DNA from 4 places in the Micromonospora sp. NPDC000663 genome. Region 3 is predicted to be linked to each of the others. Evidence: riboswitches for the same ligand, from Rfam matches in the RefSeq annotation. Region 3 holds a riboswitch; each other region holds the start of a gene.

Region 1 (2,180 bases), on a different contig from region 3:
TCTTGGCGGCCGAGTTTCCTGCGATCGGCGACACATCACAGCAGGTCGGCGGTTTAGCCGACCGCCCACGGGTGACCCTTGAGGGGACCAGCCTGACGAGGGGGACCCACGATGTCCGACGACACCAGCAACCGACCGAGCCGTCGCGTCGAGCGTCCGCACGACGTGACCGACCCGCTGCTCTGGCAGCTCGCGGTCGACGTGCTGAGCGCCCACGAGCCGGACGACGAGGGGCACTGCCGCAATCTCCAGTGCGCCGGCCAGGGGTGGCCGTGCGAGGCCCGCACCGGCGCCGAGCACTCGCTGCGGCTGGCCCGCGGCGAGTCCACCTCGGTCGAGATGACTGTCGACGAGGTACGGGACGAGAGCCGCCCCGGCTGGCCCGGCGGGACCGCGCCGCGCTGGGGCCGCAACGCCGGGCCGCTGCCCGCGCAACAGCGGGAGCAGAAGGCATCCGCCACCGCGGCCTGACCGCGACCCGCGTCGTCACACACGAACGCTCGGCCGGTGACCCGGCCGTGCGTCGTGCGTCGTGCGTCGTGCGTCGTGCGTCGTGCGTCGTGCGTCGTGCGTCAGAGGCTGAGCCGCTGACCCGGGAAGATCAGACCCGGGTCGGCGCCGATCAGCTGCCGGTTGCGCTCGTACAGCGCCTGCCAGCCGCCGGTCGAGCGCTGGCGGTCGGCGATCTCCGACAGGGTGTCGCCCGGCTTGACGGTGTACGTCTCGCCGCCCGCCGCGGGCGCGGTGCGCTCGTGGTCGCGCGTCGCCGGCTTCTCGCCGCGCGACGGCCTGGGCTTCGAGGTCGACTCCGTCGACTTGGCCGACTCCGTCGACTTGGTTGACTTGGTCGACTTCGTCGACTTGCTGGCGGAGCCGCCCGACGAGCCGCCCTTCTTGCCGCAGGTCGGCCAGGCGCCGATGCCCTGCCCGTCGAGCACCTTCTCGGCGACGGCGATCTGCTCGCCGCGGCTGGCCAGGTCGGCGCGTGCGGCGTACTTCTTGCCGCCGTAACCGGCCCAGGTGCTCTGCGAGAACTGCAACCCACCGTAGTAGCCGTTACCGGTGTTGGTCTTCCAGTTGCCGCCGGACTCGCACTTGGCGATCGCGTCCCAGTTGACGCCGGCCTGCGCCGGGGCGGCCGGGCCGAAGAGGGCGACAGCACCGGTGACCGCGCCGACGGCAAGGGTGCCGACGGCGAGGCGGCGGGTGGTGACCCGTCGATGACGGGGCGTGTGAACAGACGTCATGAATATCCTCCACGCCGGCGAGGTGAGCTGTCGGGTTCGGGCCGAGGAGCCCGGCCGCGCGGTGGCGGCTTCACCCCGAGGTGCGTGCACCGGAAAACCTGGTTCCCCCGCTCCTGCCCGGTGGACTGGGTTCCGACGACCGGGGGCAGGATTTGGCGTTGCCGGCCGTGGTGTCCGCAGTGGCGAACCCGACCGACGTTAGGCACGGTCGGTGACGAACGCCCACTCGCTGTGAAGTTCTTCACCGGGCAGCGCTCCGCGTTGCGCCCACCGGTTGCGGGCCTCGCGACACTGTGCAGTGACCACGATGGACCGTTTGCGATCAGCGCTCGGGGCGGAGCCAGGCGACGATTCGACGCAGCAGCTCGACGTGGCCTGGCGACTCGTACGACCGGCCGTCGTGGCCGAGGGCGCTGTAGACGATCCGGCTGTCCCCTGCCGTGCGGGCCCAGACGAGCGGGTGGAAGACGCCGCCCTCCCGGTACCCGTAGAGCGGCTCGATGTGGACGCCGTCGACCCGTTCCAGGTCGGTGTAGCGCTCGTCGAAGACCTCGATGTCGCCGAGCCCCTCGGTGATCGGATGCGCGACGGCGGTCCGCCGGATGAGACTGGAACCGATCGGCGGATGGAACGAACGGCCGTGTTCCCAGGCGGCGCCGATGGTGGCACGCCAGCTCGGCACCCGGGGGAACGCGAGGGTCGCGCTGTGGACGGCGAGCAGATTGCCGCCGCCGGCCAGGAAGCCGTCGAGAACGAGCCCGAAGAGCGCGTCGTCGGGGACCGGGGAGGACCGGTCGGCGCTCGCGTTCACCACCAGCAGTCGGGCACCGTCGAGCGCGGTCGCGAGCCGGTCGACGGACGTCACGACGGCGGCACCACCGATGATGTCCGCGAGGATGGCGCTGGTCTCCGGCAACGGGTGCCAGCGGTCGC
Region 2 (2,180 bases), 1.5 Mb from region 3:
CGGTACCTGCACCGTGCCGCGATGGCGGCGTACTGGCGCGGGGAGCTGACCATGGGGCAGCTCGGTGACGTGTTCGGGCACCGGCGCGGTTGGGATCCCCGCCGGCACCCCGTCGAGCAGGAGGTGCTGCTCGCCCGGGCGATCAGGGGCGCGAGGCTTGCCGACTACCGGGTCGCCGCCGAGCGGGAACGGTCGGCCTGGCGGGACGCGGAACTGGCCGCCGAGTCGGCCCGCACCCTCGCCGAGGAGGCGTACGCGGCCGCGGCCCGACTGCGGCCCGGCCCGGCGCCGGCCCGCCGGGCGGCGACCGGTGCGGTACGTCAGGCCGCGGTGGCCCGCTGGCGCCCGGCACGCGTCGGGTGAGCCAGCGCGTCGGTTGAGCCCGATCTGTGACGTGAGCCCGGTCACGGGCCCGGGAAATCGGGCGCTCGGCGCGATCGGGCCCGTTGTTCGCGCGAATCCGACGTCGTTGTCGACGGCCTGTCCGGTTGTCGACCACAGGCGTCGCCGTAACCGGTTGTCCCATCGAGTCACGTCATCGGCAATACGCGCAGAAATTGTCGGCCAGAATGATGTTTACGCAGGTGGACGCGGCTTGGCAGGCGTACGCACCGGCCAGTAGTGTCGTCCCGTCCGGTGCGGTTACCGATCGCAAGAGGCGACGCCGCGCCGACCCGCTCAATCGTGATCAACGAACCGGGGACCCACCAGTAAGTCCGGGGTGAATCCGCGAGCCACGGCCCGCGGTAGGGCGATCTTCCCGCCCGAATCCGTCAGCTAACCCGGTAGGCGGTGTCGGAAGGAGTTCCATCCTCGTGCAGCACCTCTCCACCCCTTGCTTGTTCCCACGCCTCCACGGCGCGGCGGTGCCCCCGCTCATCCGTCCGGTGAGCTGACCCCCCGGGTCATCGCCCTTCCCGCCCGGCAGCGCCGGGCGTTCCCTTGAGCGGTTCACCATCCGCGGACCACGGGTTCGCGCGCTGGCGCCTGCCCGGATACCGGCTCGGCCCCGGTGTGCCGCTCTCCCCCCGAACCGTGGAGGACCCCGTGAAGCACACCCTGAAGCGTCAGCTCCGCCGTCTCACCACCGAACGTCCGTACCAGATCGTCGCCGCCTCCGCCGCGGCCCTCGCGCTCGCGGCCACCTCCGGTGTCCTGCTCACCGACACCGACGATGCCCCGGCCGGCCAGCACAGCGCGACCACCGTCGCCGAGATGCGCAGCGACCTGGCCGCCTCCCGTGGCCAGGCGCGCGTCGCGTCCCCCTCGGCCAGCGCCGCGCCGAGCAGCGCCGCCCCGGCCGCCAGCGCTACGTCACCCGTCGCGAAGGCCAGCGGCAACCCGGACCTCACCCGTAAGCCGACACCGCCGAAGCCGCCCGCGACGAAGGTGCTCGACTACGACTACGAGGCGCAGAACACGTACTACAACTGCGGTCCGGCGGCCACCCGCAACGCGCTCAGCGCCAGCGGCATCGACCGCACCCAGAACGAACTCGCCGCCGAACTGGGCACCACCGAGATGGGCACCAACTCGGCCCTCGACACCACCCGCGTGCTCAACGCCGAGGTGAAGGGTTCCCCGTACCGGACCCGGATGTTCGCGGGCGCCCCGAGCCCGGCCCAGATGGACCAGCTCCAGGCCGACGTCGTCAAGGCCATCACCGACGGCCGTGGCGTGGTGGCCAACGTCGCCGGCGACGCCGTCGACACCAACGGCGGCTGGCACTCCTACGGCGGTGGGCACTACATCGCCGTGGTGGGTTACCGGGACAACGGCCGGACCGTGCGGATCGCCGACTCGGCGAACGCGGCCGACGCGTCGTACTGGATCACCACGATCGACCTGGCCAACTGGATCGCCACCCGGGGCTACTCCGCCTGACCCAGGCGGATGGACCGCCGCGGGCGCCGTCCCCCACGAGGGGTCGGCGCCCGCGGCGTCTTCGTGTCGTGGTCAGTAGTCGATGAAGCCGTACAGCGCGAGGTGGTTCGACTTCGTCCCGCTGACCGTGTGCCCGATGCTGGACGGCCGTACGGTGCCCTTCACGAACAGATAGTCGATCTTGCTGGACCCGCTGGTGGCGGCCGAGCCGTAGCCGGTCATGCCGTAGCCGCTCAGCGTGCTGGCCGCGATGCCGGTGCGGTTCGCGTCGATCCCCACGATCCGGATCGTGGAGG
Region 3 (2,180 bases):
GACGTACCCGACGGGCCGTCGACGCCGGCCGCCGCCTGACGCGACGAGGGCCGCCCCGCGGTGCGGGACGGCCCTCGATCAGCTGAGCGGGTGGGTCAGAGCATCGACATGTGGACGTGGTCGGTGTGGTTCGACGGTCCGCTGTACGACTTCCAGCCGGTCGCCGGGAACCAGATCTGCCGGTTCCAGATCACGTAGTAGATGCCGAGGCGGTCGGCGTTGCGGATGAGGAACGCGGCGACGTTGTTGCCGTACGTGCGGGTGTCCTCGTTGTGCCACGGGCTGAAGCCGCTCTTCTGCAACGACCAGTCGCAGGCGCGGCCCTTCGGGTGCTCGTACGGTCCACCGTTGCGGTGGCAGCCCACGAACCGGGTGTACCCTGCCCGCCTGACCTCCTTGTACGCGTGCAGCGTGCGCGGCGTGACGCAGCCGGAGGTGGTCGGGTCGTCCTCGCTGCACGACTGCGCCTTCCAGTCGCCGTCGTCGGTGCGCCCCGGGCCGATCCGGGCGACCGGCGACGTGGCGTCCACCAGGCCGCCGGTGAAGCCCTTCCCGCCGACGAGGGCGAGCGCCTTGTCCGCGTCGCGCTTCTCCTTCGCCATCAGGGCTGTCTGCTTCTGCTGCTCCCGTACCTCCACGTCCAGGGCCACCTTCGCCTGTTCGGCGCGGGCCTTCACCGCGTTGACCTCGGAGAGCTTCTTCTCGTTGACCATGTTCATCTCGTCGAGCGCGGCGGCCCTCCGGACGAACGAGTCGGGCGCGTCGCTCTCCAGCAGCATCGCGATCGCGCCGATCCGGCCGGTCCGGTACGACTGGGCGGCGATCTGACCGACCTGCGGAGCCAGGGCGTCCAGCTCGGCCTTGGCGCGCTCCACCTCCGCCGCCAGCTCCGCCTGCCGCCTCTTGGACTTGTCCAGTTGGGACTTGGCCGCCAGGTAGTCCCGGTTGGTCTTCTCGATGACGTCGTTGAGCAGCTTCGGCTCGCCGTCCTCCTCGTGCCCGGACGGCGTTGGCGTCGTCGGGGCGGCGTACGCCGGGAGGGGTCCGGCGAGCACGGTCAGTGCGGCGAGCACGGCCACCACGGGCGTCAACCAGCGGCGTAGGGGTGCCGTCACGATGTTCCCTTCCGTCGACCGCCGACCGGGTTAGCTGACGGGTTCGGGGCGGAAGTGGCCCCTACCGCTGACGCGGATTCACCCCACGTACCTGGGTTCCCGGCTCGCCGGTTGGCGATTGGGCGGTGGCACCGCAGGCGCCGATTCGCGCCTTCGGCGGTGACCGGCAGCGAGGTTACCCGAGAGTCGACCCCCTGAGCTACGTCCCGATGCCGACTAAAAGCGTCATTTCGCCATGGCGTTGAGTGACCAGTGATGCGGTTCTCAGGCCGGATGCCCGATCTGGTCACGCTGAGGAGTGTCACCATGCCGTATCCGTGCTCCTGTTCGGCTCTGGCCACCGGGTGGTGGCGGTGGGCGGGGGTGTCGTCCGCGTCCGGTCCGGCCCGTCCACCGGGACCGTTCGCGGGGAGCTCAGTGCGGCCAGGGCCTCCGCCCGGTCCGGCTGGGGCCGGGGGACGGGGACGTCGTCGGCCGGCTCGGCGCTCGACCGTCCGGCGGCGGTCACCACCGCGGCCAGCCCGGTGGTCAGCGGCACGGCGGCGATGAGGCCGAGGGTGGCCACTGCGCTGCGGACGATCTCCTGCGCCAGGAACTCGCTGGTGAGGATCTGTCCGAGGGGGCGCGTGTCGGCGGTGAGCAGGAGCAGCAGGGGCAACGAGGCGCCCGCGTACGCCAGCACGATCGTGTTGACCGTGGAGGCGATGTGCGCCCGGCCGACCCGGGTGGCAGCCCGGTAGAGCTGCAACCGGGTCAGCCCCGGGTTGGCGTTCGCCAGTTCGGTGACGGTGGCCGCCTGGGTGACCGTCACGTCGTCGAGCACCCCGAGCGAGCCGATGATGATCCCGGCGAGCAGCAGGCCGTGCAGGTCCACGTCGGCCTGGAACATCGACAGCGTGGTGGCGTCCTCGCTGCCGAAACCGGTGAGGTGGGTGGCGGCGGTGGCGATGGTGGCGAGCACGCCGGTGAGGACCAGGCTGCCCAGGGTGCCGAGGACAGCTACCGAGGTCTGCGCGGTCACCCCGTGCGTCAGGTAGAGCACCACGAACATGATCAGGGCGGCAC
Region 4 (2,180 bases), on a different contig from region 3:
ACGGCTCGCGCTACCAGGGCCAGCGGGGGCCGACGCCCAGCCGGGCCTGGCAGCACTGGCGCACCTGGCCGACCCGCTGAGGCAAGAACGACGAGGGCCCGCCGCGAACGGATCGCGACGGGCCCTTCGGTCACCTCTGATCAGCCGGGGCGGCCGTAGCTGTGGATCGGGCCGTCGTCGACCTTCTTCATCTTGACCGGCTGACCGGCCTGGGAGGCGTGCACCACCCAGCCGTTGCCGACGTACATGCCGACGTGGTGGATGTCGCTGTAGTAGAAGACCAGGTCACCGGCGCGCAGATCGGCCCGGCTGACGTTCTTCGTGACCCGACTCTGCGCGGCGGCGTTGTGCGGCAGGCTCACGCCGGCCTTCGCCCACGCGGCGAGCATCAGCCCGGAGCAGTCGTACGAGTTCGGGCCCTCGGCGCCCCACACGTAGGGCTTGCCGATCTGCGCGCAGGCGAACTTCACTGCCGTGCCGGCGGCACCGCCGGGGTAGCTCGCCGGGCAGGGCGCGGGACGCAGCGGGCCGCCGCCCCCGTTGCCGTACACCTTGAGGCGCAGCTTCTGGAGGCGGTCGATCTCCTCGTTGATCTGCTTCTTCTTCGCCGCCAGCTGGGCCTCGGTGCGCGTCAGCTGGGACACCATCTCGTCGAGCGGAGCCTTCTTCGCAGCCAGCTCGTCGCGCAGGTCGGCCACCTCGCGGACGTCCTGCTGCTGGTTGTGCGCGAAACGATCGAGCATTTCGAGCTGCCCGACGACCTCGCTCGGCGACCGGCTGCCCAGCACGGCGTTGACGGTGGAGACGTTCTCGCCCTTGTACGCGCGTACGGCCAAGGCGCTGACCTTGTCCATCGCCGCGTCGACCTGACGCTCCAGCGGGGCGATCTGGGCGGCCAACGCGTCGGCCTGCTTGCGCTTGGCGGCAAGGTCGATCCGGGTGGCGTTGTGCCGTTCGATGATCGGTTCGAGTTTGTTCCAGTCGGCGTCGATCTGGCGTTCGATCTCGGCGACGGACGGGTCGGCGTGGGCCGCGGTGGCGCTGCCGGTCAGGACGACGGCGACGCCGACCAGTGCGGCGAGAGCTGTGGTGAAGCGGGACCAGCGTGGGCGCGGCACGATCGCCGTCGGGCCGGCTGCTGCCGGCCGCTCGGACGACGGCCGCGGGGCATGGAGTGCCACCGGGGTTCCGTTCTCCTTCTTCCTGACCGCCTACCGGGTTAGCTGACGGGTTCGGGCGGGAAGTTGGCGCCCTACCGCAGTGGCTGCGGATTCACCCCGGGGGACGTGGGTCCCCGGTTCGCTCGGAAACGACTCGGCGGTGTCGGTCCGTTACCGCCCGGGCTGGGCGGACCTGCTGTCGGGCCGACAAATGACCAGAGTAGAGACGCCCGTTACCGATCCGCAACCCGCGCGGCCGTGACACTCCGTACCGATTGGAGAGAGTCACGGGGCGTACGCGAAGATTTCTTTCCGATGACTTCGACAGATGGAAAGGTATTGACGCGGGCTTCGGGCGGCGCGAAGGTGACCTCACCTTCATCCGCGCAAATCTGGAGGGTTCGATGCACCGTCCAACCCTGTCCGCCGGCCGGCTCGCCCTGCTCGCCGCCGCCGTGGTCGCCGCCTCGACCGCGATACCGCCACCCGCCGGCGCCGCAGCGGCGCCCGCCCCCGACCGCCAGCAGCAGTACGCCGCCGCGGCGACTGAGTACGGCGTGCCGACCACCGTGCTGCTCGGTGTCTCCTACCTGGAGTCCCGCTGGGACAGCAACGCCGGCACACCGAGCACCAGCGGCGGCTACGGCCCGATGCACCTGACCGACGCCCGCCATGTGGCCGCCCTGCCCGCACGCGGCCACCACGACACCGGCACCGAGGACCCGCGCGGCGACGACTCCCGACCCGCGCTGGCACCCGCGACCCCACCCGCCGAGGACCCCGCGCCGCCCCCGGCCGCGTTGCAGACCGTGGACGCCGCCGCCGCGCTGACCGGCGCCGCACCCGAGTCGCTGCGTACCGACCCGAACGCCAACATCCGTGGCGGCGCGGCGCTGCTCGCGTCGTACCAGCGGGAGTTGGGTGCCCCGGTCGGAGCCGGCACCGACCCGGCCACCTGGTACGGCGCGGTGGCCCGCTACGCCGGCGCGGACAGCGCCGACGCCGCGGCGGCCTTCGCCG

Evidence for each region. A riboswitch is a leader RNA that binds a small molecule or an ion and turns the genes downstream of it on or off. The one in region 3 is predicted to bind cyclic di-AMP.
Region 1: linked by a shared signal. The riboswitch ahead of ACFY1S_RS22720 (transglycosylase family protein) and the one ahead of ACFY1S_RS00215 (coiled-coil domain-containing protein) in region 3 are both predicted to bind cyclic di-AMP.
Region 2: linked by a shared signal. The riboswitch ahead of ACFY1S_RS07550 (C39 family peptidase) and the one ahead of ACFY1S_RS00215 (coiled-coil domain-containing protein) in region 3 are both predicted to bind cyclic di-AMP.
Region 4: linked by a shared signal. The riboswitch ahead of ACFY1S_RS14260 (NlpC/P60 family protein) and the one ahead of ACFY1S_RS00215 (coiled-coil domain-containing protein) in region 3 are both predicted to bind cyclic di-AMP.

Annotation. Positions count from the first base shown of each region.
Region 1 is NZ_JBIAYR010000007.1:93,134-95,313, forward strand. Features, by position in the region: gene ACFY1S_RS22715 (hypothetical protein) at 112-471, shown strand; gene ACFY1S_RS22720 (transglycosylase family protein) at 573-1,247, opposite strand; cyclic di-AMP (ydaO/yuaA leader) riboswitch at 1,245-1,415, opposite strand; gene ACFY1S_RS22725 (ThuA domain-containing protein) at 1,570-2,180, opposite strand, start outside.
Region 2 is NZ_JBIAYR010000001.1:1,587,480-1,589,659, forward strand. Features, by position in the region: gene ACFY1S_RS07545 (hypothetical protein) at 1-363, shown strand, start outside; cyclic di-AMP (ydaO/yuaA leader) riboswitch at 666-807, shown strand; gene ACFY1S_RS07550 (C39 family peptidase) at 1,036-1,884, shown strand; gene ACFY1S_RS07555 (hypothetical protein) at 1,957-2,180, opposite strand, start outside.
Region 3 is NZ_JBIAYR010000001.1:44,912-47,091, forward strand. Features, by position in the region: gene ACFY1S_RS00210 (carbonic anhydrase) at 1-39, shown strand, start outside; gene ACFY1S_RS00215 (coiled-coil domain-containing protein) at 96-1,115, opposite strand; cyclic di-AMP (ydaO/yuaA leader) riboswitch at 1,120-1,250, opposite strand; gene ACFY1S_RS00220 (YibE/F family protein) at 1,417-2,180, opposite strand, start outside.
Region 4 is NZ_JBIAYR010000003.1:423,818-425,997, forward strand. Features, by position in the region: gene dcd (dCTP deaminase) at 1-80, shown strand, start outside; gene ACFY1S_RS14260 (NlpC/P60 family protein) at 141-1,181, opposite strand; cyclic di-AMP (ydaO/yuaA leader) riboswitch at 1,195-1,330, opposite strand; gene ACFY1S_RS14265 (N-acetylmuramoyl-L-alanine amidase) at 1,565-2,180, shown strand, end outside.